3 regions of the Pseudoalteromonas translucida KMM 520 genome follow, and region 3 is predicted to be linked to each of the others. Evidence: predicted binding sites of a transcription regulator. Region 3 holds the regulator's gene; each other region holds the start of a gene.

Region 1 (10,062 bases), 100 kb from region 3:
AGTTATTAACCATGTTTTAAGTTGGGTTGCCGTTGTTGGTAAAGGCTATGTTGGGCTATTAAAAATGGTCATTATGCCTTTGGTATTAGTGTTTATGATTGCCGCGGTAGTCAAACTTGAAAACCAAGGCTCTTTAGGTAAGATTTCTTTTGTAAGTATTTCTATTTTACTGATTACCACAGCTCTTGCTGCATTGGTTGGTATTGCCGTTACTTATGGCTTTAACTTAAGCGTAGAAGGATTAGTGGCCGGCACTCGTGAAGCGGCACAAATGACTACTTTAGAGAGTAAAGCGGCTAATGTTGCTAACTTAAATGTGCCACAAATGTTGCTTAGCTTTATTCCAGAAAACCCATTTGCCGATTTAGGTAATACACGTTCAACCTCTATTATTGCCGTCGTTATTTTTGGCGTGTTAATAGGCATTGCAGCACGTAAAGTAATGCTAGAGCGCAGCGAACTTACAGCGCCTATTCGTACCGGTGTAAACGCTTTACAAGCCACTGTAATGAGCTTAGTTAAAATGGTTATAGCTTTAACACCTTACGGTGTTGCAGGGTTAATGGCGAATGTAGTCGCAAACTCTAGTGGTAACGACATTCTTAATTTATTGGCGTTTATTATCGCCTCTTATGTCGCTATTTTATTAATGTTTGTTGTGCACGGCATACTGTTAAGCTTGGTTGGGGTTAGTCCAAAGCATTATTTTACTAAGATTTGGCCAGTGATGACCTTTGCTTTTAGTTCGCGCAGTTCTGCGGCGTCAATTCCAATGAACATAGATACCCAAGTAAACCAACTTAAAGTTCCCCCTGCTATTGCTAATTTATCAGCCTCTTTTGGTGCTACGATTGGTCAAAACGGCTGTGCAGGAATTTACCCTGCAATGCTAGCAATGATGGTTGCACCTAGTGTGGGAATTGACCCGATGACTTTTGAGTTTATTCTACCCTTAATAGGTATTGTAGTGATTAGCTCTTTTGGTATTGCCGGTGTAGGCGGCGGCGCAACTTTTGCAGCGCTAGTGGTATTACCAACAATGGGATTGCCCATAGAAATTGTTGCGCTACTTATATCAATAGAACCATTAATTGATATGGCGCGTACTGCGCTCAATGTGTCGGGCTCTATTACTTCAGGTGTGATCACTAGTAAAATAATGAAAACGCCACAGCAAGACTAATTAATAATTAAGCCCAGCTTTGCTGGGCTTTTTATACTGCGCTACTATTATATACCCCGCAAAACAGCCCTTAATCAACCACTTCCCAGCTCATTTAGCACGCTCAAAACCCTATCCGCAAGCATTATAGCTATGTAAACATATGTAAAGCTTTGTGTAATTACAGCCGCTATCAGTTGCTATTCAGTTTCAGGCTCTAATATCGGTTATGTATAAAAAACATAAGCGAGGCATTACTATGAAACAAATAACTGTGAAACCTATAACTGTGAAACTAGCACCTATAAAGCTAAACACTATTAACTTAACTGTTTTGTTAGCAGTATTTTTAGCACTTACTATGCTCTCAAGTAACGCCTTTGCGAATCCGCAAAATGTACATAACAAACACCATAAACCAGGTAAAGTGATACGTCATATTCCTAGTAATAGTGTATCTGTACGTTTTAATGGTGCAGTATTTAATACCCATAATGGCACTTACTATCGTAAACACAGCAGAGGCTATCGAGAGGTAATGCCACCAAGAGGTTTACATATTAGATCACTGCCCAGATACCACTCACGTTTAAGGCATCGCAATAACACTTATTATACCTATCAAAATGTATATTATATTGCCGAAAATAACGGCTACACAGTAGTAGACACGCCTAAAATACAGGTTAACCAAGCAATTAAAGTAAACAACACCAGCAGCTATAAGCTTGGGCAGTTTTACGACTCGCTACCAACGGCAGCAAAGCCCGTAACTATTAGCTCGGTGCAGTACTTTAAATATGATGACATTTATTTTTTACCGCAAATTAGTGATGATGTAATTAAATATCTCGCTGTTAAACTCAATTAATACTGCCTTTATCTGTCGCAAATAAAAACATAAATAAGGGCATAGCATTTTATCTTGCTATCAAGCTACTTCGCTCCTATAGTCAGCAGATTATAGGCCTTTATTTTGAACAAACTTGTTATGAAAACTAGCACTCCAGCTCGTGATTTTGGTGAACTATTAGGTTACGCACCTGGTAATGTTGCTGTTTACTCGTCTGACTACGACTCTGCCGACGAAAGCATTTACCCCAACCGCAGTGCCTATCGCAGTTATTTAGATGGCATTTATATGGGCTATAAATGGCAATGCGTTGAATTTGCTAGGCGTTGGATGTATCTCAATCATGGTTATATTTTTGATGACATAGCCATGGCTTACGATATTTTCGAGCTACGCTCAGTACGTGACGTTAACAGCCAAAATAGACTCCCCTTACAAGCATTTAAAAATGGCGCAAAGCATCACCCTCAAGTTGGTAGTTTACTTATTTGGGAAGAAGGCGGCGAGTTTGAAGAAACCGGCCATGTTGCCATTGTAGTAGAAGTTCACCCTGATAAAATTCGTCTTGCTGAGCAAAATGTTGGCCATCAAACATGGCCACAAGGTCAAAATTGGTGCCGCGAGCTTAAAGCTAAAATAACCAAAGATGGCGACTATTGGATTGAATGCTCTTATAACGATGCAACTATTTTAGGCTGGATGACCCAAACTGATCAAATTGAACACGCAGAACCTACCGCTGAAATAAACACCGATTTATTTACAATAAAATCTAATTACATTGCCGATACAGGCCAAGCAGCAAAGTCATGGTTAAATATTGCTAATGATGACGAAGCCGCCTATGTAGATATGATGCAAGGCCACAAGCTTACTTCAAATGCAGAGGATCAACATAGCTACTTTACTATTTCACACACAGCCCAACAAACTATTGAGCACGCCACCAATGAGCTGCATGGCTTATTTATGCATGCCACCGACTATGTGTTACAGCACCCTGAGCTATTAAAAAAGTTTAATTTACCTGAAGTAGTACTCAATAAAATTCGTCAATCGTGGGATAACCGCTTAAACCAATTGATCACCAGTCGCTTTGACTTTGCACTAACCCCTGCAGGCTTAAAAGTGTATGAATACAACTGCGACTCCGCTTCGTGTTATATGGAAAGCGGTAAAGTTCAGGGTAAGTGGGCAAAGCACTTTGGAGTTAAAACGGGTATTGATGCAGGGCAAGATTTATTTAAAGACTTAGTAAAAGCATGGCGAAAAAGTGAAGTAAAAGGTTTAGTTCATATTCTTCAAGATGACGACCCAGAAGAGCATTACCATGCTTTATTTATGAAAGAAACAATTGCGGCAGCAGGCTTTGAGTGCAAAATTATTATTGGTTTAAGTACTCTGTCTTGGGACGACTTTGGCAATATAATTGATGCCGATGGCAATAAACTTAATTACGTATGGAAAACCTGGTCGTGGGAAACAGCACTTGAGCAAATTCGTGATGAATGCGAGGCTGATCAAGCTCAAAATCATAATTTTGAGCCGCAATGGCAAGCAGGCGCAACCCCGCGGTTGGCTGATGTATTATTGCGTAAAAATGTCATGGTTTTTGAACCATTATGGACACTGATCCCCAGTAATAAAGCAATCTTACCTGTACTGTGGAGTTTATTTCCTAATCATAAATATTTGCTCAATACCGCGTTTGAGCTCAGTGATGAATTATTACAAACCGGCTATGTAGTAAAACCCATTGTTGGCCGCTGTGGAGCAAATATTCAACTAGTCGATCAGCAACAACAAACCATTGAGGAAACCGCCGGACACTTTGCATCCCAAGAGCAAATATATCAGCAATTATTTGCGCTACCAAAAGTAGACGATTACTTTGTACAAATATGCAGTTTTACCACAGCAGGTAAATATTCTGGTGCGGGTGTGCGAGTCGATAAAAGCATGATTATTAATGGCCATAGTGACTGTATGGCACTGCGAATTGAGTAACTCGTAAAATTAATAAACAGCACTTTGTAGGGCTTAGCAATTAAATATAATAGTTAAGCCCTTTAACTATTATATTTATTACACTGTGCATAATTTACAAAAAAGTGCACAGTTTTCAAATATGTAATACTTAACATCACTTCCCCCTCAAATTAAAACCTCTATCTATTTGTATATAAACAACTTTATTTTTATTTACTTCTCGGCATGGCGATTGCTTTAAATAAAGTAAAGTATGTTCATATAGTAATTAATGGGCAAAATAATTAAGTAGGAGAAATTATGAGTAATAGTAACAAAACAGCTAAATTTACCGCTCCAGGTATGAGTAACGATTCAGCAGAAAAAACTATCGCTACGCTCGACAACCGTATGGTTGCGCTAATTGACTTACAACTTACCCTTAAACATATTCACTGGAACGTGGTTGGTCCTAATTTTATTGGCGTGCATGAAATGCTAGACCCACAAGTTGCGGTTGTACGCGAAATGACAGACACCATCGCAGAGCGTATTGCAACGCTAGGTGGCGTACCTGTTGGTACGCCAAAATCAATTGTTGATCGCCGTACATGGGATGAGTACTCAATTGGTAAAGCCCTCGTTACCGAGCATTTAAGTGCACTCGATAATGTGTATAGCGGTATTAATAGCGATCATCGTAAAGCCATAGATACGCTTGCTGATCTTGATCCGGTTTCTGAGGACATGATCACCAGCCAATTAGCCGAGCTAGAGCAATTTCAATGGTTTATTCGTGCTCATCTTGAATCATCAACAGGTGAACTACAAAAGTAGATCCACTGTTATAACTGGCATAAATAACTAAATATTTATTGTTAGTTGATAATTTAAAATTAAGAAAAGCCCGCATTATTTAATAATGCGGGCTTTTTAAGTGCTAATAACTTAATAAAATAATAACCTTCTAAGCTAATTACACGTCTACGTAGCAAAATATCTGCATTTTGCTCTTAAAAAGTTTCCCCCCCAAGTAGCCACTAAATAATGGCGCGCTCAGCAAACGAATTAAAAATAAAGTACCTAAAAATTGGCAAACCAAAGCACATCATCAACACAATTACCCAAACAGCGTAAACAACTATAAGTTAACTAACGAATTTCGTATTTCTAAAACATACAGTAACTTTCGTGACATTGACTCGTTTTCAAATGCACTTGGTGCAAAATGCAACCTTACCGAACGCATCAAAATTTCTGGTGAAGTTGTATCGCCAGAAAGCATAAGACCTGACTCAGAGTTCACATTACGTTCAATCGAAAAAATCGACGTTTGAAGCAAGTAGCGGTGTTGATTTAGCAAACCATTTATATAATGGTGCATTTTCACAAGACGGCACTGTTTATGGTAATAACTACCGTGATGACAGAGGCCAGTTAGACTTTTCTGCAAGTTGGGACATTAACGAAAATGTTACCCTAGTAGGTAACGCAACAAACTTAACCGGTGAACCTTCAATCTACCTATCTGAACTAGGTGGTGCTTGGAAGTACACTGAGGCGGATCGCCGTTATAGCTTAGGCATTCGCGCTAAATTTTAATTTTCCCTGGAAACTAAAGCCTGCTTTTATGCAGGCTTTTTTATGCCTATACAAAAGTAGCTTTATATTGCATAAAAAACCCTCTCCCTAGCTATACTTATCTTAATATAAAACTTAATATCAAAGAGCAATTACTATTAATAAGGAAAGGTAGTGCTGTCGCGTTTATATAATTTTATGCCTGGTTTAAATACTTTACTTCATTATGAACGACAATGGTTTGCTGATGATTTAAGAGCGGCATTATCGGTTGCCGCCGTAGCGCTACCCGTTGCTATTGCTTATGCACAGTTAACCGGCGTTAATGCTGCTGTAGGGCTGTATTCTTGCATACTACCTATGATGCTATATGCGCTTTTTGGCACCTCAAAACAATTAATAGTTGGCCCCGATGCCGCAACCTGTGCGGTTATAGCAGCAGTAGTAACCCCGCTTGCCGCAGGCGACAGTTTTAAGCACTGGCAGCTAGTTGTCACCATGACCGCCATGACCGGCTTTTGGTGTTTTATAGCCAGTAAATTTAAATTAGGCGTATTAGCAGACTTTTTATCTAAACCAATTTTAATGGGTTTATTAAACGGCGTAGCCATTACTATTATTGTGGGTCAGTTTTCTAAAGTATTTGGTTTTACCTTTGATGAAAGATACCTACTTGAACGCTTAGGTGGTGTGCCTACTTATTTATCACAAACCCATATTCCCACCTTATTGATGGCCTTATTTACTGTGGTTATTTACTTTGTTATGAAGCGACTAAAGCCTACGTGGCCGGCATCAATGTTTGCCATTACCTTGGGCGCAATATCAGTGTGGCTTTTTAATTTAGAGCAATTTAATATTAAAACCATAGGCACAGTAACCGGTGGGCTGCCGGTATTTAACACCCCAGTATTTGATATTGGTATTATTCGTGAACTAGTTGTACCGGCACTTAACTTAGCCATAGTGAGCTTTGTAAGTATGATGCTAACCGCGCGTAGTTTTGCCGCAAAAAATGGCTACGACATAGATGCCGATAAAGAATTTAGAGCCCTAGGTATTGCCAATTTCGCCTCTGCATTGTCGCAAGGCTTTGCCGTTAGTGGCGCCGACTCTCGCACCGCGGTTAACGACGCTAATGGCGGTAAAACGCAATTAGTGTCGATTATAGCCGCCACTATTATTGCTATAATTGCTATTTTTTTAACTGCCCCGCTAGAGTTTATACCTAGTGCAGCACTCGGTGTGGTACTTATTATTGCCTCTGTGCATTTGTTAGATTTAAAAGCGGTATGGCAACTAAAGTTTAAAGATAAACAGGCCTTTTACCTTGCCTTAGCCACCTTGTTTGCAGTGCTGTTTATAGGTGTTATTCCGGGGATTACACTTGCTGTATTACTGGGTTTGTTTCAATTTATTCGCACCGTAATGCGCCCTACCGACAATATATTAGGCGTAGATATAAAAGGCGTGGTAAGAAGCTTAGACGCCACCGATAAGGCAAAAGCCGTGCAAGGGGTATTTATTTACCGCTTTAATTCGCCATTAACTTACTTTAATGCCAGTTACTTTAAACGCAGATTACTTGAGCAATACGCAAAACAAAAAGACGATACCCAATGCGTTATTATTGATGCCGTACCTTGCTTTACCCATTTAGATTTAAGCGTTATGGCCATGCTTGCCGATTTAAACGTTATATTTAAAAAGCGCGGCATTAGCCTTGAGCTAGCCGGCAGAAAACGCCAGCTCTTATCCTGGTTTGAAATTGCCGGAATGGTATCGGGTAAAAATGGTATTTATGTTCACTCCGATCTCTATGTTGCGCTACAAAAAAATAGCGTAAGCCAGCCTACCGACGAAGTCGCCTTATTTGAAGCTCATACCAATGAGGCAAAACCCGAGCCGCTATAAACACAAAAAGGCTTACAACACATAGTTGTAAGCCTTTTTATACTAAAAACTTAGTAACTTAAATTACTGTGAATGAACCATTTGTTCAAACTTCATGCCGGTTAATTTAGTAATTACTTTAATCACATAAAAGAAAATACCAATCATTGCCAACATAGACGGAATAGCAATTATAGGGTAACTGAGCAAGGTCATTTCGCCAAGTTGCTCGTTAAACTCAACCGTACCCGCAGGGCTGGTCACTATCCACTTAGCAAGTACGTAATTCATGGTTGATGAAAAAGCAAAAGTAAGCGCTAAAATATAATTAGCCTTGGTAATTTGCTGTTTAAAACGCTGGGTATTACCGCGCGCATCTAACGTATCGTAAATTACATCTAACTTAAATAAAATCGAGTTTAACAGCACTTTTGCCAGCAATGGCTTACCAAAAAAGCCCGACATTAAAACAGTAAGGCCAATAATACCCGGTATAGCCGCTTCTTTTATTGCCAACCACTCCACATTAAGCTCAAACAGCGCTATGCCACCCGTTAATAAAGTACTTAAAAAACCTAATAATGAAATAAAATTTAACGAGCGTGCTTTAATAAAATCATAAATACCGTAACCCACAGGAAATATAAGCGCGACAATTAACCCTACAACAGTTCCTAAATACTCAGGCCCCGAAAACTTCATTAAAATAATTGAAGGCACTATAATATTAAAAACGACCTCAAATAATGGATTGTTTTTTTTACCTTTACTGTTATTTTGACCACTGGTTGTCATTCGTTACTTCCATTAATATATTATTGCTAAGACGAAAAGAGCACCTCTTCGCTACTGCCAAAGGCTATAATACTCGCAATACCTTCGCCATTCTAGCTTGTCGTTTTTGTATTGATTAAAAAGCTGAAAGAGAGCTATTATTTTTTGTGTATAAGTACACAAACAGCCCATTTATTAGGCCGGCAAACTCATATCAATACCAGGTAAAGCCACCATCTGATCGCTAATAAGGCGGCGAATGTCACGAATTATTGGCTGCTCGTTTTCAACTACTTGCTGCGATATAGCCACATAACCATGCCACGAAACATTATAGCCATGAGCAATGCGCGCCACTTCTTGTGGTTGAAACCCTTTTAATAACGGCTCTGGCACATAACCCCAACCTAGCTTGTCGCGTATTGCATCTCTAATTAACTCAAAGCTACTTAACGCAATATCGTAACGCTCAGATACATTAGTTTGAATGTCACTTTGGCTTAAATCTAAATAAGCAATTTGCGGCACACTGGCTAAGTCTTCATTACTTACATAACGCATTTGCGTTAACGGATGATCTTTGGCAATAACCATATGCAATGCCACCCAGCCCAAAACCTGTAAAGGTAGCTGAGTATTTGCATACAAGCTCTGATCTAAACAGCAAGCTAAGTCCATAAAGCCCTCTTCAACCATTTGTTGCAACGCATTTGCACTGGCATAGTGCATTTCTAACGATATACCAGGGTAGCGCTTGCGAATACTGCGAATTATTTCGCGCCAAAAGGCTTCGGGTAAAGCGTCATCACGGCCAATAACCAAGCGGTGTGGCAGTTGCTCGTCATCGTGCAAGCAGCGGTGCTTAATGCTCTCAGCAAGGTTAATTAAGCGAATGCTATCGTCTATAATTTTTTCACCCGCGGGGGCCAATTGCATACTATTGCCAGTACGAATAAATAGCGCAGTACCCAACTGATCCTCTAGTGTCGATAGCGCCATACTCATAGTGCTACGATTAACCGACAAGCGCGCTGCTGCCTTAGCAATAGAGCCAGTTTGTGCAATCATCACAAAGTACTGTAGCGACTCTAACTTCATCAAGCCCCCTTAGTGTCAATTTTTTTGACTCTGAGTAATTATAGTATAAAAATAATAAGCAGTATTATACGCACAATGTTTTAGTATTAAGAGCAGGAAAAATGCATTGGATATATTTAATAATAGCTGTAACTCTTGAAGTTATAGGTACAACAGTAATGAAGTGGCTGGTAAACGAAGACCAGTTACTATTAGGTAGCTTATTTGTAACTTTAATGGTTGGCTTAGCTTACCTTGCTCTTAGCCAGGCCACCAGCAAAATTCCTATCGCACTTGCTAACGCCTTCTGGGAAGGTTTGGGCATGATATTAATTGCATCTGTGTCATTTGTATTTTTAGGCGAAGCTATTTCTATTGGGCAAATGTTTGCACTTTTATTAGCTATTATCGGCATTGTTATAATTAACAGCGGCCACGCTATGCAAAATCAAGAGCAAAAACAATGACAGTGTATTGGCTTTATATTCTTGGATCAGTAATTTTTGACATTGCCGCCAACGTATTTTTAGAAATGTCGCACGGGTTTAAGCACAAACGTTTTGGCATACTTGCCATTGTTTTTATTATGGCCGCGTTTGCCTTGCTTACCCTTGCTGTGCAAGGCATCCCACTGTTTATTGCCTACGCCACCTGGGGAGCCCTTTCAATTAGCGGCACTGCGCTGGCAACTTGGTTGTTGTTTGGTCATAAATTAAACTGGGTTGTTTGTTTTGGTTTAGCCGTACTTATTTTA
Region 2 (10,062 bases), 1.1 Mb from region 3:
TATTCTGGTAAATGGTCATTAGCTATAAGAACGTGGTCTTGTGAATGTGGAGCTATTCACGATAGAGATCATAATGCTGCTATTAATATCCATAATGAGGGGTTAAGGCTAATAGCTTAAATAATTTGTGGCGGTAGGTAGTACCGACACATTAAATGCTTGTAAGAGGTTTTAGAAGTCTAAAGTGATCTAATATCACAATGCTTAAACCGTTGACGACAAGAATCCCCTGATTTATCTAGGGGTACTTCAATGACTGTTTTTGTTACAGTAAGCTACTTGTAATTAAGTAAGGATAGCCGGCATGCATGACACTCCTTTGGCAAAATATTTACCTAATGTTAGCAAGCTCATATTTGGTTGTATGGGACTTGGGGGAGGCTGGAATAAAGACCCCTTAACTAATCTCATACCCAGCAGGCCCATGCTTGTATAGATACAGCAATAGCCGGTGGCATTAATTTTTTTGATCACGCCGATATTTATACATTTGGTAAAGCTGAGCAGGTGTTTGGCCAAGTCCTTAAGCAGCGCCCAGAGCTGAGAGAGCAAATTTATATTCAGTCAAAGTGTGGAATTCGTTTTGCCGATGAGCAAGGGCCAAAGCGCTACGACTTATCAAAGCAATGGATTGAGCAATCAGTAGAGGGCTCTCTTAAGCGGTTAAATACTGATTATTTAGATGTACTTATGCTGCACAGACCCGACCCTTTGATACAAGTTGAAGAAGTAGCTCAGGTATTTAGTCGCTTAAAAGAAAGTGGCAAAGTACGTCATTTTGCGGTGTCTAATATGTCGCAGCAACAAATACAGTTTTTACAAACAGCCCTTGATATGCCCATAGTTGCCAACCAAATTGAAGCAAGCTTAAAGCAATCAGCCTGGGTTGATGAGGGGGTATATGTCGGTAACCGCGATGGCAAAGACATTAACTTTACTCCCGGCTTTATAGAATATTGCACCGAGCAGGAAATACAAATTCAAAGCTGGGGTAGCTTATGCCAAGGATTATATTCAGGAAAACAGCTGCAAAATGCATCTCCAGCAGATATTAATACCGCTATATTAGTTAATAAGTTAGCGGCACTTTATAGCACGTCTGCCGAGGCCATTGTATTGGCTTGGTTACTGCGCCATCCGGCATTAATTCAACCGGTAATAGGCACAACGAATGCTAAGCGACTTGCTGCATCGTGCAGCGCTGTAAATATAGAATTAACCCGAGAGCATTGGTATGCATTATATGTCAGCGCCAAAGGGCACGAGTTACCCTAATTCAGATCCCACTTAAGGTATTACTATGAATATATTCGTTATTTTAGTTAGCTTGTTTGTCGCTTTGTTAATATTAATTCCGTTATTAGAAAAATATCAAAGTAAAATAGGCTTAGATGGCGCTAAAAAATACAGTAAGTATATATGGCCACTGGTAATGTTATCGTTAGTGGTGCAGCTAATTTATGTGTTAATGAATTAGTTTGCCTGCTTATTGTTCATAGGCAAAAAAATTATAGGCACAAAAAAGCCTTTGCAAGTTACCTAGCAAAGGCTTTTTTAATAATGATTTAATATTACTTAAGTGCTAACTGTAGCTCGCGGTTACGCTCTAACTGGGCAATAAAGTTATCAGCAATAGGCTTAAACTTGGCAAGCTCTGCACGTGGCAGCGGCTCTGACTTAGGTAACTTAACGGTTTTAGGATTACGATGAACACCATTAACTAAAAATTCATAGTGTAAGTGTGCACCGGTAACACGACCAGTAGAGCCAACAGTACCGAGTTGCTCACCTTGCTTAATTTTTTGCCCTGTTTTCACTAGGCGTTTATTAAGGTGTAAGTACTTAGTTACGTACTGTGTGCCATGGCTAATAAATACATAGTTACCATTATATTTACTGTAACCCGATTTAATAACTTTACCGTTACCAGAGGCAACTACCGGCGTACCAGTTCGCGCCGCAAAGTCTATACCCCGATGTGCTCTAACTTGCCCCGTCACTGGGTGCAAACGTCGTGGGTTAAAGCTTGAGCTTATATATTTAAAGCTAACTGGTGCACGTAAAAATGCTTTTTTCATGCTGCGCCCTTCAGGAGTATAAAAACTACCGTCAGTGTGGCGAATCGCAGCATAGCGCTGGCCTTGGTTAACAAATTCAGCAGCAATAATTTTACCAGTACCAATAAACTCACCATCTACATAGTGAGATTCATAAATTAAACCAAACCCATCGCCTTTGCGAATATCGTTAGCAAAATCTACATCCCAACCAAATATGTCGGCAAAGTTCATTATTTGGCGTTCGCTTAAACCTGCAGCTATGGCTGAAGTCCAAAAGCTACTAGAAATTTCGCCGCCTACTGTTTTGGTTAGGGTTTCTATTTCTTTACTATCGATTGAAGTATCGTATTGTCCTTCATCGTTTAAGGTAACAAATAAAGTATCTGTCTTTGAAATAACGTAACGCAGTTGTGCTAAATCACCATCTTTTGCGGTGGCAAAGCTCAGTGTTTCACCCGGGTGAATTTTAGTAAGTTTGCGAGTTTCTGCGTTAGTATTAATTAATTTATGTAACGTTTGAGCTGAAAAACCAGCACGTTTAAAAATAATAGCTAAGTTATCACCATTTTTTACTTGGTGATCAACAAAATCGTATTCTGGCAGCTTGTCTGCTGCTTGCTCTGAGTTTAACGCTGTTAACTTTTCGTTGTCATCAACTTTAACTTGTAACTCATAGCGCTTGCCAATTTCTAGAGTGTTTTCACTATTGTCTTTGGATGCAGTGGCTTTTTCAGAAGGAAGAAAAGCTAAGCCAGCAATAGCAGAAACTAAGCCTAAAATAAGCAATTTGTGTTTTTTGGGGAGCGTGTGAACCACGTGAACCATAACGTGCCTTTTTCTGCTGTCAAGAAAATTAATCGATTATCTTGCAGGATATAACGAATAATGTACGAATACTAGTATTTTGTAGATTTAAACTAATGCTAAATTAAGCTAAAATCACAGGGCTTATAGGCATCTTAGTATTAAAGTAGCTTATGATCTAGATGTTTTATTAATCTAGAACTAGTGTTGAACAGCGGTATTTTTAAGCAAAATAATAAAACAATGATGCATCATCAACGTTAGTAATTTAAAAACCAAAGCTGCAGCTGTTTGTGTTGTTTTAAATGTGTTGCAAACAGTTATCCTTACTCGTTTATACAACTTAAGCTGCTTTGCCTTATTTAGTGACGCTATCGTTTAAAAAGTTGTTTTAATTAGGTAATAATTTGCTATCTTAGTTACATAGGTTTATTGACTCTAAAAGTGCTACTTATCTAGTAATAAGCCGCGAGCATATTAATAATTAACCCCTTCGTTAACAGAATTTTTTGGAGTAACACACAGTGGATTTACAAACCGCTCTTGCAGAGATAAAACGCGGTACAGAAGAGATATTAATTGAAGATGAGTTAGTTGAAAAATTAAAATCTGGAAAAAAACTAAAAATTAAAGCGGGCTTTGATCCAACCGCGCCTGATTTACACTTAGGTCACACGGTACTTATTAATAAAATGAAAACCTTTCAGGACTTAGGTCATGAGGTTGTATTTTTAATTGGTGACTTTACCGGCATGATTGGCGACCCAACGGGTAAAAATGTAACACGTAAGCCGCTTACTCGCGAAGACGTGCTTGCTAATGCTGAGACTTATAAAGAGCAAGTATTTAAAATTCTTGATCCGGCAAAAACCACGGTCGCATTTAATTCTACCTGGATGGAAAATTTAGGCGCAGCTGGAATGATCAAACTTGCAGCACGCCAAACAGTTGCGCGTATGTTAGAGCGCGATGATTTTAAAAAGCGTTACGCTAGTGGTCAGTCTATTGCTATTCATGAGTTTTTATATCCGTTAGTACAAGGTTGGGATTCGGTTGCACTTGAGGCTGATGTAGAGCTCGGTGGTACTGATCAACGCTTTAACCTGCTAATGGGTCGTGAGCTGCAAAAAGACGAAGGTCAAAAACCACAAACAGTCATAATGACGCCGTTATTAGAGGGCACCGATGGGGTGCAAAAAATGTCTAAATCGTTGGGTAACTATATAGGTATTACCGATGCGCCTAACGATATGTTTGGTAAAATAATGTCGATTAGCGATGTGCTAATGTGGCGTTACTACGACTTATTAAGTGGGCTTTCGATTGCAGGTATTAACGCGCAAAAAGAGCGTGTAGAGCAAGGCACAAACCCGCGTGATATTAAAATTGAGTTAGCAAAAGAGCTTATTGCGCGCTTTCATAGTGAAGCTGATGCACAAGCAGCTCATGATGACTTTATTCAGCGCTTTCAGAAAAAAGCCCTGCCAGATGAAATACCTGAACTCACAGTAACGATTGAGCAAGACAGCATTTTAATTGCTAACTTACTTAAAGAAGCTAACTTAGTTGCAAGTACATCAGAAGCAATGCGTATGATTAAGCAAGGTGCAGTTAAGCTCAACGGCGAAGATAAAATTACAGACACTAAACTTGAAATAGCAAAAGGCAGTACGGCTATTTACCAAGTAGGTAAGCGTAAGTTTGCAAATATTACTGTAGCGTAAAGCTAAACAGTAAAATACTAAAAACCAGCCACGGCTGGTTTTTTTGTGCTTATATTTTAGTGTTCACAATAATAGGTGTGTAACTCGCCCTTAGCTAAATGCTTTTTAGTATTTCTATGCAAACAACGACCAGTAACCAAAATACCCGCGCTTGATTTAGTCTATTAATAATAACCGGCACGTCCTCAGCAATAGGAAGGCGTTCGGTGCCAATACGCATTTTGTTAAAACGTTCGCCAAAATACACTGCAGGCCCGCCTAGCTGTACGCCTAATGATGCAGAGCAAGTGCTTAAAAGCCATCCTGTATTAGTTTGATAAAAGTGTCGGCCGTAATGCTTTATATAATGCATGCTTAGCTTGCTCGCTTTACTGGCTGCAATAGTCAGTGCCAATAAGCGCATAGGAATAAATTCAATAATAAACAAGGTAATTTTAAGCGGCTTTAAAAAAGGACTGTTGGGTTTAATATTACTGCGCCATGCCTGCTCAATTAAAGTAAGTAATCGATAGGCAAGCGCTGCTATAGGGCCAAGTACTAAAAAAACAAATATCACCACAAAGTAATATCGCGCAGTACGTAATATTAGGCTCTCTATTAAGGCTTTAATTATGCCTGCGGCAGAGAGTTTAGTAACGTCTCGGGCTACTAATGGCTTTAATAGCTCGCGGGCGGCAGATTTTTGATTTTGTTTGGTAAGCTTTGCAATACGTAGTGCTTTTTTATCAATAGCTTTACTCTCAAGGCATAAATATAAAATAAGCCCGGCGAGTAATTCAGGGTAAAATGCAAATTCTAGTAGCAATACAATAATAATAAGTATCACACTTAAAATAAGTGTACTGGCAAGGGTTGCGGCTAAATATTGATAGCTATTAGGTTCTGCTGCTTTATAAATACGCTTACCAATAGCGCTAAAAATAGCCGTTAAAGCGGTATTCGGATGATACCAACTAACAAGTGGTAAAAAGCGCTCAGCAAGGAGCGCAATTATAAATACAATAAAGTCCAAGTGATTTTGAACCATATTGCTGAGCATTTACAGTGAAACTGCCGTTAGCTTTTCAAGTAACGCCACTACCATTTTAGATGAATTGATTGATGCTGTTTCTAGGTATTCTTCAAACGACTGCGGCGACTCTTTGCCGGCAATATCTGACATAGAGCGAATAACCACAAACGGCGTATTAAGTGTATGACAGGTTTGCGCAATTGATGCGCCTTCCATTTCTACTGCAAGCATTGTGGGAAAGTCGCTACGAGCTTTTTCAATACGTATTGGGTCACACATAAATATGTCGCCGGTACAAATTAAACCAACTAAGGTTTTTACGTCGCTAATTTGCGCAATAGTTTGCTCTGCGGCAGCCACTAATTTAGGGTGTGCTGCAAAACCTGCTGGCATTTGTGGTACTTGACCTATTTCGTAACCAAAAGCAGTTACATCAACATCATGATGACGAACTTCTGACGAAATAACTACATCGCCCACATTTAATGACGGATCAAAGCCGCCTGCAGAGCCAGTGTTAATTACGCAATCAGGGGCAAAGTTGTCAATAAGTAATGTAGTTGCAATAGTTGATGCTACTTTACCAATACCAGATTGAACCAATGTTACTGTGTTACCCGCTAATTCACCGGTATAAAAAGTAAAACCAGCTTTAGTTAAAGTTTGTGGGTTTTGCATTGCTTCGCGCAAAATTTTAACTTCTGGCTCCATTGCGCCAATAATACCAACATTCATAGTGTTAAGTTCCTGAGTTTGAATGCGCTGATTATACGTGAAGTTAGCGCTAAAAAACAAAAAAGCGAGCAGTTTTACTTTGCTCGCTTTTTATTATGTTATTTACGTTAAATTTCGGCTAGTGCTGTAGAGTGCGCTTTAGCTTGAGAAGGTGATAGTACCGCTGGTTTTTGAACTCGGGTACGAATAGGGCGAGCTGTTTGCGCAGCCGCAGGTTTACCGAGTTTAAACATAATAGCGTCGCGAACTTCACTTGGGCGATAGCCTGATTTTACTTTCATACGAATATGCGGGATGCCAGCGGCCTCTAATGCGCCATTAACAAACCAGTCGCGTTGTGCTTTATGGCCATCTTTATTGGCATTGTTTACTAAGTCTACGGCTGCCACTATGGTCATTTTTTCTTTATCGACTAGCACAAAATCAAGCTGTTTATTTTTAGCTTTAGCCATTGCGGCACGCTTAGACTTTGCCGATAAACCTTGTTTGCAATCAATCACGTCGATTAGTTTTACACGACTAACAATTTTATACTGATCGCCCACTGCGCGCTCTAATAAATTTAAAAAAGCACTTTCTACTTGGGTAAATACATTTTGCTTGCGGGTAAAAGGATAAGGGTTTCCGCCATCATCGTTAAACTTTGACGCAACAACAGAGGCCCCAACAACTAATACTAAAATTGATAATAAAGCGAATTCCATACGGTAACTCCATAACAACAAATTGACACTGCTTAAATAAAGCAATTAACGTGCCTAAATTAGTTGGTTAGTAGTATATTTCCGTATGGATATTGATCACCGCAAAATATGCACTTAAGCTTTATAACCGCCAGCAACGCCTTTAACTGCAATAGCGAGTGCATCGTGTGCATGCAGCGATTCGTAATGATTTATTTGTAACCAGTAATCACTGTATTGCTGTGTTTCTAGTAGCGCTTTAATTTTACGAGCAGCATCTTCACAAAACATTAAATTTTGACCATTTAGACGGGCAAACTCTTGCTCATCTTCACGTTTTACTGCGGCTTGTACTGGCGTTTTTAATTCATCTTCAATCGTGTTAATTAAATTAACCACGTCAAATTGAGTAATATTACTGTTGAGTTTTACTTTTACATTAGCAATTGAGCGCTGCGAGTGTGGGGTGGCTACAATACCTTGTGTAGTACCTAGCCATTCTAGTGCTTCTTTTTGACTGAGGGTTTCTTGATTGAATTTTTCGGCAAATGCATTTTGTATCAGCTGACGCGCCAGTGCCGCTGAACACGGGCAAGTTGATGAATAGGTTACATCAACACTTAGCTCGTAACTAATAACACCTTGTTCAATTGTGCTGGTTAATATAACAGGATAGCTTTTCCAGCCAGCTTTACCGCTTAATAACGATTTACGGCGCAGTGGTAATTCAAATTTAAACTCTATAAGTGCTTTATCACTTAAGCCTTCGTGGCTACTAATAAAAAAATCGAGCGCTTGAGCCAATGTTTGAGGGTTAACTTGCTGCTCAGTAGAGAGCGTGTCGAGGGCTAAAAATAAGCGCGACATATGAATGCCTTTTGCATCTTCTTTGTGTAAGTTTACAAAAGCGCGTGCTTTAGCATTAACAGTAACAGGCGTTATGCCATGTGACTCAAAAATAAATGGCAGTTCAATTTCACCCATTCCCACCCAGTCTAATGTACCAGTTTGTAAGGCGGGAGCCGTGTTAGCTATATCGGGCATATTAGTTTGCATGGTGTGTTACTCGTTATTAGCAATAATAAAGCGCTGCATTTTACACTAAATAATTTATTGCTGGAATGATGAGTTTTAGCCAGCTAATGATTCAAACAATAAATATTAGAGTTTTTATCGCACAACCTGAAAATAGCTGATAGAAAATGCTAAAATTAACCATAACATGCAATTTAAACCTTTTTTGTAATTAAGCATTTAGCTAAGAGAAACACTGATATATGACCGATTCCTCTTTGAGCCCTTGGGCTCGAGTTCTTTCTAGTTTAATAACTCGGTTTGGTGAGTTTAAAACTGCAGCCATTTGCTATGCTTTGTTATTGGCAGTTTCGCTTGTTTTATCAAGTATGTTTTATTATGTTGCCGTTGGTGAAGTTAATCTTGTTGATATATTGGCAGTGATTTTTTTTACCGCTGTGGTATCGCCGCTGGTTATAAGCGTGCTAATAAATTCAATTAGGCAACTAGATGCTTCCTATGCATATTTAGACAGTGCGACAAAACAAGAAAAACTACTCAACCAAACATTAAAAGATAATATAAACCGCTTAAATGTAGAAATTGATGAGCGTAAAATGGCGTTTCATGCCAAGCACCGCGCAATAGAAGAGCTAAGAAAAGAAATTGCTGAGCGTAAAAAAACGCAACAAGAGCTTGCCCAGCAAAGTATGCTACAACGCTCAATAGTAGACTCCTCCCCCGATTTATTTTATTACCGCGACGACAATGGCGTGTTTGCGGGCTGTAATAAAATGTTTGAAGAAGTAATGGGCAAAACCAGTGACGAATTAATCGGTAAGAGTGCTGAACAAATATTTCCTAATCATTTTTTATCTGAAGTTTTAAAAACCGATAAACAGGTAGAGCAAACTCACCAAGCATTAACTATAGATGTTCAATACGATGTGGGCGGCGAAACGCGTTGGTTTGAATTGCGTAAATTGCCATTTATTAACGATAAAGGTAAGTACATAGGTTTACTTGCGTTTGGCCGTGATATTACGAGTCGTAAAGAGGCTGCAGAAGCGCTCGAAACAGCCTACAAAGATAAAGGGAAGTTTATTGCCACTTTGAGCCATGAATTGCGTACACCACTTAATGGCATTGTTGGTTTAACACGTATGTTGCTAGATACAGAGCTTAATAAACAGCAGCGTAGTTGGTGTAATACGGTGTTTTCGAGTGCTGAAACACTGGGTAATATATTTAACGACATTATAGATTTAGACAAAATAGACAGAGAGCAGTTAGATATTGCAACTAATGCTATAAACGTATCTGACTTTATAAATGATGTGGTTAACTTTGCAGGCTTAATTGCTGAACAAAAAGATCTTTCTTTTGATATTAAACGCTTAGGCATGCTAGATATTTATGCGCAACTAGATCCAACCCGACTTCGCCAAGTTGTTTGGAACTTAATAAATAATGCGGTTAAATTTACTCATAAGGGCAGTGTAACCCTCACTTGTATTCGTGAAAACCGAGATGATGGCCCTTGGCTTACCATGAAAATATCAGACACCGGAGAGGGCATACCAGCTGAACAGCTCTCTCGTATTTTTGATATGTATTATAAAGCGCCAGATCTTAAAGGCACCAATGCTATTGGTTCTGGCATTGGCTTAGCAGTAACCAAAGCCTTAGTTGATGCAATGCAGGGGGTTATTTCGGTTAATAGTATCGAAGGTGAGGGGAGCTGCTTTATAGTAGAAATCCCGCTAAGTTTATGCAGCGCACCCACTGAGAATAGTTATGTAGGACGCAGCTTAAATATACTGTTAGTAGAAGATGTGCCGTTAAATGCCGAAATTGCGACTAACTTACTTGAGCAGCGTGGTCATGAAGTTATTTGGGCTGAGACCGGCGAAGATGCATTGTCTTTTGTAGAAACTGAAGACGATTTAGATTTGATCTTACTTGATATGCAGTTACCCGATATAAACGGGGATGAAGTAGCAAGGCAAATAAGAGCCGATAGTCATTTT
Region 3 (10,062 bases):
TACGGTTGTTAAAGCCGACTCCGAAGTAATAGCTAAACCCGATTACACCGCCATTGAGCTAAAACAAACAGCTTTTGACGAAAACGGTAAAATTAGCCATAAAGTAACTGCGGTTAAAATGGAGCTTTACGAGCAGCTAGGATTTACCTTATTCGAAAAGCCTACTTTTATATTGTACGACGACAGGCAAACTTGGCGTATAAATGCTGATGAAGCAACACTTTACGATGAAAGACAATTAATTTTAGAGGGTAATGTAACTGCCCAAAACTTAATTGATGGCGCAATGATAGACAAAATCACCGCCGACAATATTCAAGTAGATATAAAGCTACTCACTATGCGCAGCGAACAACCCGTTATTATAACTGGACCGAATTTAAAGATCACCGGTAAAGGCCTTGAAGCCAATTTAACAACCGAGGTGATAAAACTAATTAACCATACGCGAACACTATATTATGACCAATAACCTTGCAAAAATACTTATTATTCCATCGCTTATACTTGTATTTAATAGTAATGCGGCAGAGCAAAGTACTTCCCCACTAGCTAATCAAATTTCTATTAGTGCTGACCGACAAGAAGGTCAACTAAAAGAAAATGTTGGTATTTTTGAAAAAAACGTCGAGATTATCCACGGTAATCGTCGTATCACCGCCGATCGTTTAGAAGTACATAAGCGCGACGAGCTTGGCGATAATAAACAACTATTAATTGCCACGGGCAGCCCTGCATATTTTGAAGAAAAGCAAGCAGATGGCACTGTCATGAGCGCCAGCGCTAACGAAGTACGTTACGATGTAGCGAAACGTTTTTTAACCCTAGTAGGAGATGCAAACATTTCTCAAGCTGGGCAAAAAATCACGGCTAAAAGTATCACCTACGATATAGAACAACAGCTTATAAGTGCTGAAAAAGATGAAAACTCAACTGATCGGGTACACACTATTTTAGTGCCTATAGACGCAAAAAAAGAACAAAAACTCAATAAAGGTCAGCCATGAGTACATTAAAAGCAGAGCTATTAGCAAAAAGCTATAAAGGCCGTGAAGTTGTTAAAAATGTAGGCCTTGAAGTAAAAGCAGGGAGCATTGTTGGCTTACTTGGGCCCAATGGCGCAGGTAAAACCACGACCTTTTATATGATTGTAGGCTTAGTTCCTAGCGACAAAGGTAAAATATCAATTGATGATAACGATATTACCCTACTTCCTATGCACAGCCGTGCTCGTTTAGGTATTGGTTATTTACCACAAGAATCTTCTATTTTTAGAAAGCTCACTGTGTATCAAAATTTAATGGCTATTTTAGAAACGCGTAAGCAACTAAACAAACAAGCCAGAGAAGAAACCCTAAATAGCTTGCTGGACGAATTTAGCCTGCAACATATTCGCGACAGCTTAGGCATGGCGCTATCTGGTGGTGAACGTCGCCGCGTAGAAATAGCACGTGCTTTAGCTGCAGATCCTAAATTTATATTACTTGATGAGCCCTTTGCTGGCGTGGATCCTATTTCAGTACTCGATATTAAAAAAATTATAGAACATCTTAAAAACCGTGGTATTGGCGTGCTAATTACCGACCACAATGTAAGGGAAACCCTTGATGTTTGTGAAAAAGCCTACATTGTTTCTCATGGGGAGCTAATTGCATCTGGTACTCCTGAATTTGTATTAAATGATAAAACAGTACGTGATGTTTATTTAGGCGAGCAGTTCAAACTGTAATATTTATGTTATTACTATAAGCATCTGCTAAGATTAATCATATCAATTTATAAGGATTGTTAGAGATAAATGAGGCAATCATTACAGCTGCGCATGGGCCAGCAACTTACAATGACTCCGCAACTGCAACAGGCTATTCGCTTATTGCAGCTTAGTACCTTGGATCTCCAGCAAGAAATACAAGAAGCACTTGATAGCAACCCATTACTTGAAGTTGATGAGCAAGATTACACGGAAGAATCAGCTGGTAAAAACGAGCAAAAAGCAGATGACATTACTGTTAGCGCCTCTGCCGATGACACCCCAAGCGAGTATGAGCAAGATAGCGGTGAAGCACTAAACAAAGACACCATAAGCGACGATATGGCCATGGATGTATCATGGGATGAATATATGAGCGCAGCGCCTGCCTCTTCATCAGGGCCAATGCCTGAAGATGAATCTATTTATCAAGGTGCATCAACCGAAACCCTGCATGAATACTTAATGTGGCAATTACAGCTCACTCCTTTTAGTCCTACCGATGAAGCTATTGCTATAGCTATTGTTGAAGCCGTAGATGACTCTGGTATTTTAACCCTCAGTTGCGAAGATCTTTTAGCAAGCTTTAACCAAGAAAGTGATGACGAACACGAAGTAGAGCTAGATGAAATAGAAGCCGTGCTAAAGCGCATTCAATTATTTGATCCTGTTGGTATTGCAGCTCGCAGCTTGCAAGAATGCTTATGTATTCAATTAAATCAATTTGATAAAGACACCCCTTATATTAACGAAACAAAAATGGTGTTAACTGATCATATCGATTTACTCGCTGCTCGCGACTATCGTACGTTAATGAAAAAAACTAAGCTCAAAGAAGAAGAGCTTAAAGAAATAATGACACTTATTCATACGCTTAATCCTAAGCCTGCGGATACCATTGTCAGAGAAGAATCTGAATACGTTATACCTGACGTGTCGGTAAAAAAAATAAAAGGCCGCTGGGTGGTAGAGCTAAACCCAGATAGCATGCCAAAAATACGTGTTAACAGCCAATATGCGGCTATGTCTCGTACGGTAAAATCCAGTGGTGACAGCCAATTTATTCGCTCGCACTTACAAGAAGCTAAATGGTTTATTAAAAGCCTAGAAAGTAGAAATGAAACACTCCTAAAAGTAACTAATTGTATTGTTAAGCAACAACAAGCATTTTTTGAACATGGCCCAGAAGCCATGAAACCTATGGTTTTAAACGATGTTGCCGAAATAGTTGAAATGCACGAGTCGACTATTTCACGGGTCACTACGCAAAAGTATATGCACACTCCACGTGGCATTTTTGAGCTTAAGTACTTTTTTTCAAGCCATGTAAGCACCGAAAATGGTGGCGAATGTTCATCAACTGCCATACGTGCCTTGATTAAAAAGTTGATCGCTGCAGAAAACTTAGCCAAACCATTGAGTGATAGCAAGATTGCAGATATATTGGCTGAGCAAGGAATTAAAGTAGCTAGACGGACAATTGCAAAATATCGCGAATCTCTGGCTATTCCCCCGTCGAATCAACGTAAAAGCTTGATTTAAGACGTACAACAAAGAGGAAAATGCTGATGCAACTAAACTTAACTGGTCGTCATGTAGACATTACAGACTCATTAAGAGACTATGTAAATAATAAATTTGCAAAGCTGCAAAGACACTCAGATCACATAACTAATGTGCATGTTATTCTCGATGTAGAAAAATTAAGTCAAAAAGCTGAAGCAACAATTTTTGTAAGTGGCGCTGAGCTATTTGCATCGACCGAACACCAAGATATGTACGCTGCCATTGACTCGTTGATTGACAAACTCGATCGTCAAGTAATTAAACACAAAGAGAAGTTTGCTCGACACTAACACTATGAAATTAAGCTCACTTATATGCCAGGACTGCAGCAAAGCTGTGGTCCTTTTTAATAGTAAAAAAAGAATTTTAGAATTCATCAGTGAACTCGCGCATAAAAAAATGCCGTATTTACCCCAGCAAGATATTCTCACTGCTTTATTAGCAAGAGAAAAGCTAGGCAGTACCGGTATTGGCCGAGGAATAGCAATTCCACATGGCCGTATGAGCGGGGCGCAGGAACCTCTTGCCTTAATTTTAATAAGCGAAACCGCTATTAATTTTGATGCAATTGATAATCGTCCAGTTGATATTTTTGTTGCACTTATAGTGCCCGATGGCGATAACCAGCAGCACTTGAAAACACTAGCCACAATAGCTGATAAACTAAACGATAAAGAGTTTTGTAAGCAATTGCGTGCGGCAAAGTCTGATGAAGCGTTATACCAAGTTATTTTGGATCAATCCTAGTTACTAATAAAGGGGTGGTAAATGGAATTAATTATTATAAGTGGCCGATCGGGTTCTGGTAAATCGGTTGCTTTACGTGTTGTTGAAGATTTAGGTTACTATTGTGTAGATAATATTCCGGTAAATTTACTGCCTTCATTAGTGCGCAGTGTCTCTGATAACTACGATAAAATAGCCGTTAGTATAGACGTGCGTAACCTGCCTAAAGATCAGCAGCAGTTTAACGATATTCTTGAGTACTTGCCCGACTTTGCTAAACCAACGTTATTTTATTTAGATAGCGACGATCAAACATTAATCCGCCGTTATTCAGAAACGCGTCGTTTGCACCCGCTCTCGATTGATTCGCTACCGCTAGATTTAGCAATACAAAAAGAAAAAGAATTACTCGATGTACTCGTAACACGGGCTGATCATGTCATTGATACAACCGATTTAAGTGTGCATCAACTTGCTGAATCTATGCGTGAAACCATACTCGGTAAAAAAGACAAACAGCTTATCATTACCTTTGAGTCGTTTGGCTTTAAGCATGGTATTCCCAAAGGTGCTGATTATGTTTTTGATGCGCGTTTTTTACCAAATCCACACTGGGAACCTGAGCTAAAGCCTTTAACTGGGCTAGATCAACCCGTTAAAGATTATTTAGCTAGTCATAGTATTGTGCAAAAATTCACTTGGCAAATTCAAACATTTGTACAAACGTGGTTACCACACCTAGAGCGTAATAATCGTAGTTACTTAACGATTGCTATTGGCTGTACCGGTGGTCAGCATCGCTCAGTTTATTTAGCGCAAACAATTGGTGAAAGCTTTGCTATGTCTCACCCTAATGTAAAAATTCGCCATCGCGAGCAAGAAAAATAATTCAATTTAAATAATCATCTGTTCAGCTTAAGTAGAGTATCTTATGCGCTTAGAAAATACGTTTTTAATAAAAAACAAACTTGGTCTGCATGCTAGAGCCGCTACCGTATTAGCACAATTAGCGGTACAATTTGACGCATCTATTACCTTATTTCAGGATGAAAAAGAAGCCGCTGGCGATAGCGTACTGGCTTTAATGCTACTTGAAAGCAGCCAAGGTAAAGAAGTAAAAGTAGTGTGCGAAGGACCCGATGCAGAGCATGCGTTACATGCCGTTGGCCAATTAATAGCGCAGCGCTTTAACGAACAAGAATAGCAGACACTTTATTTAAACCAAGTAAACGAGCTAAAATATGGGGTTAGTAATACCTTAAGCTAGTTTGGCTAAAAAAAGTAAGATAAACTGAACGAAGTTAATGATTAACTTCTTCCCTAACGTTATAAAAATAAATTAAGGACGCCAATGCCCGAAACTTTCGAACAAGACTACCCACTACAACAATTACAACAAGTGACCAAGTCACTCAATAGTGGTCAGTTTGTTCAAGTTAGGCGTATGCTGGCAAAAACAGCTCCTTGTGATACCGCACTTTTACTAGAATCATCACCGCATAAAGTTCGTCGCCTGCTCTGGCAATTAGTTGATCCAGATGTACAAGGTGATGTTCTTGAAGAACTCTCTGAAGATGTACGTTTAGGCATTATTGCCCAAATGGAACCTAAGCACATTGCTGCTGCCACTGAAGACATGGGCCACGATGACTTAGGTGAAGTACTGCGAAGCCTGCCTGACACGGTTTATAAAGACGTGGTTAGCGCCATGGACATTCAAGATAGAGAACGTGCTACGCAAGCACTCTCCTATCAAGAACGCTCTGCTGGCGCGCTGATGAACACAGATACAGTAACCATTCGCCCTGATGTAACCCTAGATGTGGTACTGCGTTACATTCGCTTGCGCGGCGAACTCCCAGAAGGTACCGATGACCTTTACGTTGTCGATAAACATAACTGCTTTTTAGGCGCTTTATCGTTAAGTACCTTACTAACCAATTCGCCCGAAAAAATTGTTCATGACCTGATGGATGAAGACTGTGAGTCTATTCCTATTTCGATGGATGAAAGCGAAGTGGCGCAATTATTTGAACGTCATAACTGGATATCAGCCCCAGTAGTTGACGACAATGCCCAACTACTTGGCCGTGTTACTATCGATGACATCGTTGATGTAATACGCGAAGACGCAGAACATCACCTATTAGGTTTAGCGGGTCTTGATGATGAAGAAGATACCTTTGCACCGGTTTTAAAAAGCTCAAAAAAACGCTCTGTTTGGCTAGGTGTTAACTTATTAACGGCTCTGGCTGCTGCTTTTGTTGCCAGCTTTTTTGAAGGTACTTTAGCAATACTGCCTATTTTAGCCGTGCTTAACGGCATTGTCCCCTCGATGGGTGGGGTGGCCGGTAGCCAGTCATTAACCTTGGTTATTCGTGGTATAGCAGTAGGTCATATTAACCAAACTAACCAACGCTTTGTAATGATAAAAGAACTCGCCATTGGTGCATTAAACGGTATTTTATGGGCTGTTTTAATTGCCAGTGTTATTGCCCTATGGCAATGGGACTTAATGCTTGGCGCGGTACTGGCGTTTGCAATGTTTATGAACTTAGTTGTTGCGGGTGTGGCGGGTGCGTGTATTCCTATAATACTTAAACGTATGAAAATAGACCCTGCACTGGCTGGCAGTGTAATACTCACTACAGTAACCGATATAGTAGGTATCTTTGCCTTTTTAGGCACCGCAACTTGGTTGCTGGTTTAATCAGTAAACCAGCACATATTACTGTGTAAATACGCGCTGGTTAAAAGTAACTTTTACGCAATATAATTTAACCAGCGTCCAAGCTATTTAGCCTTATTTATTGGCTGTAGAGCCATCTGCTCCTTCTTGATCAGCCGATGGTGTACTTACTTTATTACTTATTATTGCATCGAGATTTTCGCCGCCTTTAACCCCAAAATCTAAACTGCGTATTGGGAATGGAATACGAATATCAGCCTCATTTAGTGCTTGCTGTACTGCCACAACTCCCTTGTGGCGTACTGTCATAAAGTCCGGCTCACCTGGGTATTTAATCCAAAACCATAATAATAAATTAATACTACTGTCGCCAAAACTCTCTGCGTATACGGCCGTTTCATCTTGGCGTATTACAAACTCAAATTGATTAATTTTATCCACAATAACGTTTGCGGCTTTTTCTATGTCTTCAGTTAATGAAATTCTTACCGGCACTTCTATGCGCCTAACACCTAGTGTGCTGTAGTTTCGTAATACATTTCTAAATAGTATTTTATTAGGCACTAATATTTGCTGCCCATAAAAGCTCTCTATTAGTGTATTGCGCAGGTTTATTGAATGCACAGAGCCAAACACATCATCGGTTTTTATTACATCGCCTGGCTTAAATGGCTTACGGATACCCATAGCAATACCTGCTATTAGGTTTTCGGTCATATCTTGAAATGCAAAACCAATCGCTAAACCAACAATACCGGCACCGGCTAGTAATGACGTTACAGTGCCTTTTAAGCCCATAAAATCCAGCGCTATAAACACTCCTACACTTAATATCAGTACTTTAAATATAGAAGCCATTAAATCAGCTATCTGTTTTGAATCGAGGGAGCGGCGTAATATATTTTTCATTAAGTTACCGGCAAAGCGAGCCAGCATAGAAAATAGAATGACAATAATAACTGCCACAATAAAATTAGGAATATGGCTTATAACAACATCAAACCACCCTCCGAGTTTTTCTTCGATAAGTTTTTCGGCGTCGCTAATTGAGGGAATACTAAACATGTAACTTGCACCTATTGCTTTATAATGTGATTAAAATCAATCTTGAATTCGCATATCAATTGCAAGTATAGCGCCAGTATTAAAAAAGCCATGCGGTGCATGGCTTTTATAGATTAGGTAAAGATTTAAACTTTAGCTTTGTTCATCGCGTAAAAATACCGGTTCAAGCTCTTTCACACTTGCTTCGGCGCTAAAATAATAACCCGCTACTGTAAACTCTTTAAGCTGGCTTAGCTGAGTTACTTTATTTTCGATGAGGTAACGCGCCATCATGCCTCGCGCTTTTTTAGCGTAAAAACTAATTACTTTATATTGACCATTTTTACAGTCTTTAAAATGTGGAGTAATTATTTGTGCATTAAGGGCTTTTTTATCAACCGCTTTAAAATACTCGTTTGAAGCAAGATTAACTAAGTATTGGGCATCTTCGGCTTTTAATACCTCGTTAAGTTTATTAGCAATAACACTGCCCCAAAACTCATACAGGTTTTTACCACGGCTGTTTTCAAGCTTAGTGCCCATTTCAAGGCGATACGCTTGCATTAAATCAAGCGGCTTTAAAAGCCCATATAAGCCCGATAATATACGTAGGTGGCTTTGTGCGTAATCAAGCTGATTAGCCGTTAGCGTGCTGGCATCTAAACCACCATATACATCGCCATTAAAGGCCAGTACCGCTTGTTTAGCGTTTTCTGTGGTAAATGGCTGTGCCCACTCACTAAAGCGAGCAGCGTTAAGCCCTGAGAGCTTATCGCTAATTTTCATCAGGCTGCCAATTTGCGCAGGGGTTAGTTCACGGCATACTTGCATCAGTGCTTCGCTGTGCTCAAGTAATTCCGGTTGAGTGAACTTATCGGTTGCAGGTGGCGTGGTGTAATCAAGATTTTTTGCAGGTGAAATAACAGTGATCATAGTTAGCTATTGACTTGTAATTTATTTAATGTCAATTTCAACATTAAATGAAACGAAAAGCACGTTTTGTTTAATATTAAACAGACTGATCCTACCTTAATAATTCATACATAACCGTTTTTATATTGATAAGGACATAAGACCTATCAAGCATTACTTCGCTGTTGCAGTATGGTGTAATATTAAAGTAGTTTAGATTTTCTTTTAACTTGCTTGGAATGAGGAAAGCAAATGACTAACGCGCTACAAAGGCTAAAACAACATTCATCAATCGTGGCCGACACGGGTGATATTGAAGCAATTAAAAAGCATCAACCAGAAGACGCAACGACCAATCCGTCATTGTTATTAAAAGCGAGCGAGATTGAAGCCTATAAGCCTTATTTAAATAAAGCATGGAGCTACGCTAAAGAAACCGAGCAAGATCCAGCTAAGCAACTTGCGCTAGCCTGCGACTACTTTGCGGTATTATTAGGTAAAGAAATTAGCGCTATTGTACCTGGTTATATTTCTACTGAGGTAGATGCACGTCTTTCGTTTGATACCCAAGCAACTATTGAGAAAGCGCACACGCTACTTAGCCTTTACGAAAAAGAAGGCGTAAGCAAAGATAAAATCTTAATTAAAGTAGCCTCTACTTGGGAAGGTATTAAAGCCGCTGAACAACTAGAAAAAGAAGGTACTAAATGTAACCTTACTTTATTGTTTAGTGATGCCCAAGCACGTGCTTGTGCTGACGCAAACGTATTTTTAATCTCACCATTTGTAGGTCGTATTTTAGATTGGCACCTAGCTAATGGTATGGAAAAGCCGACCGACCCACTGCAAGATCCTGGGGTGCAGTCTGTACGCAGCATTTTTGAATTTTATAAGCGCCACGACTACAAAACGGTAGTTATGGGCGCAAGTTTTCGTAATACCGGCGAAATTATTGCCCTTACTGGTTGCGATAAGCTAACTATTAGCCCTAACCTTTTAGAGGAGTTGGGTAACCTTGAAGATGCACCAGAATATTTACTAGCAAAAGATGTTGCGCAGCAGCCAAAACCGGCACCGCTTAGCGAAGCTCAATTTCGTTGGTTGCATAACCAAGATGCTATGGCGACTGAAAAGTTAGCTGAAGGTATTCGCTCTTTTGCTGATGCCCAAGAGCAATTAGAAGCACGCTTTAAAGCCATGTAATTGGCTTAAACGCTTGTATAAAAACGTCGCAGTTGCGGCGTTTTTTTATGCCTGCAATTTATATGCAAAAAACTTATAAACCCATCATAAAGCAAACCTTCATCAACAAATCACACTTTAGTAACATAAATGTCACTTTTATATTCTATTTTAGCTAGGCCTATGGTATAGG

Evidence for each region. Region 3 encodes sigma-54, which starts transcription at its own class of promoters, with help from an activator protein. Its sites were predicted from a motif close to GTTGGCACGNNNNTNGNNT; they were not measured.
Region 1: dps (DNA starvation/stationary phase protection protein Dps) is a predicted target of sigma-54. The motif match lies at 4,224-4,242, and genes of this name have one in related genera.
Region 2: PTRA_RS02840 (DUF2726 domain-containing protein) is a predicted target of sigma-54. The motif match lies at 7,079-7,097, and genes of this name have one in related genera.

What each region holds. Positions count from the first base shown of each region.
Region 1 covers NZ_CP011034.1:2,783,301-2,793,362, forward strand. The annotation lists gene PTRA_RS12845 (L-cystine transporter) at 1-1,183, shown strand, start outside; gene PTRA_RS12850 (DUF6515 family protein) at 1,422-2,033, shown strand; gene gss (bifunctional glutathionylspermidine amidase/synthase) at 2,154-4,022, shown strand; gene dps (DNA starvation/stationary phase protection protein Dps) at 4,305-4,820, shown strand; gene PTRA_RS12865 (hypothetical protein) at 5,125-5,373, opposite strand; partial or broken gene PTRA_RS18940 (hypothetical protein) at 5,358-5,585, shown strand; gene PTRA_RS12870 (SulP family inorganic anion transporter) at 5,739-7,478, shown strand; gene PTRA_RS12875 (VC0807 family protein) at 7,542-8,252, opposite strand; gene PTRA_RS12880 (LysR family transcriptional regulator) at 8,427-9,329, opposite strand; gene PTRA_RS12885 (DMT family transporter) at 9,431-9,775, shown strand; gene PTRA_RS12890 (SMR family transporter) at 9,772-10,062, shown strand, end outside.
Region 2 covers NZ_CP011034.1:600,784-610,845, forward strand. The annotation lists gene PTRA_RS02810 (RNA-guided endonuclease TnpB family protein) at 1-120, shown strand, start outside; partial or broken gene PTRA_RS02815 (aldo/keto reductase) at 305-1,275, shown strand; gene PTRA_RS19110 (hypothetical protein) at 1,301-1,477, shown strand; gene PTRA_RS02820 (peptidoglycan DD-metalloendopeptidase family protein) at 1,572-2,885, opposite strand; gene tyrS (tyrosine--tRNA ligase) at 3,389-4,588, shown strand; gene PTRA_RS02830 (cobalamin biosynthesis protein CobD/CbiB) at 4,683-5,627, opposite strand; gene mtnN (5'-methylthioadenosine/S-adenosylhomocysteine nucleosidase) at 5,628-6,335, opposite strand; gene PTRA_RS02840 (DUF2726 domain-containing protein) at 6,443-7,039, opposite strand; gene folE2 (GTP cyclohydrolase FolE2) at 7,154-8,074, opposite strand; gene arcB (aerobic respiration two-component sensor histidine kinase ArcB) at 8,296-10,062, shown strand, end outside.
Region 3 covers NZ_CP011034.1:2,885,787-2,895,848, forward strand. The annotation lists gene lptC (LPS export ABC transporter periplasmic protein LptC) at 1-472, shown strand, start outside; gene lptA (lipopolysaccharide transport periplasmic protein LptA) at 462-1,007, shown strand; gene lptB (LPS export ABC transporter ATP-binding protein) at 1,004-1,729, shown strand; gene PTRA_RS13370 (RNA polymerase factor sigma-54) at 1,799-3,292, shown strand; gene hpf (ribosome hibernation promoting factor) at 3,319-3,606, shown strand; gene ptsN (PTS IIA-like nitrogen regulatory protein PtsN) at 3,611-4,063, shown strand; gene rapZ (RNase adapter RapZ) at 4,085-4,930, shown strand; gene PTRA_RS13390 (HPr family phosphocarrier protein) at 4,974-5,246, shown strand; gene mgtE (magnesium transporter) at 5,394-6,752, shown strand; gene PTRA_RS13400 (mechanosensitive ion channel family protein) at 6,846-7,796, opposite strand; gene yaaA (peroxide stress protein YaaA) at 7,929-8,708, opposite strand; gene tal (transaldolase) at 8,940-9,890, shown strand.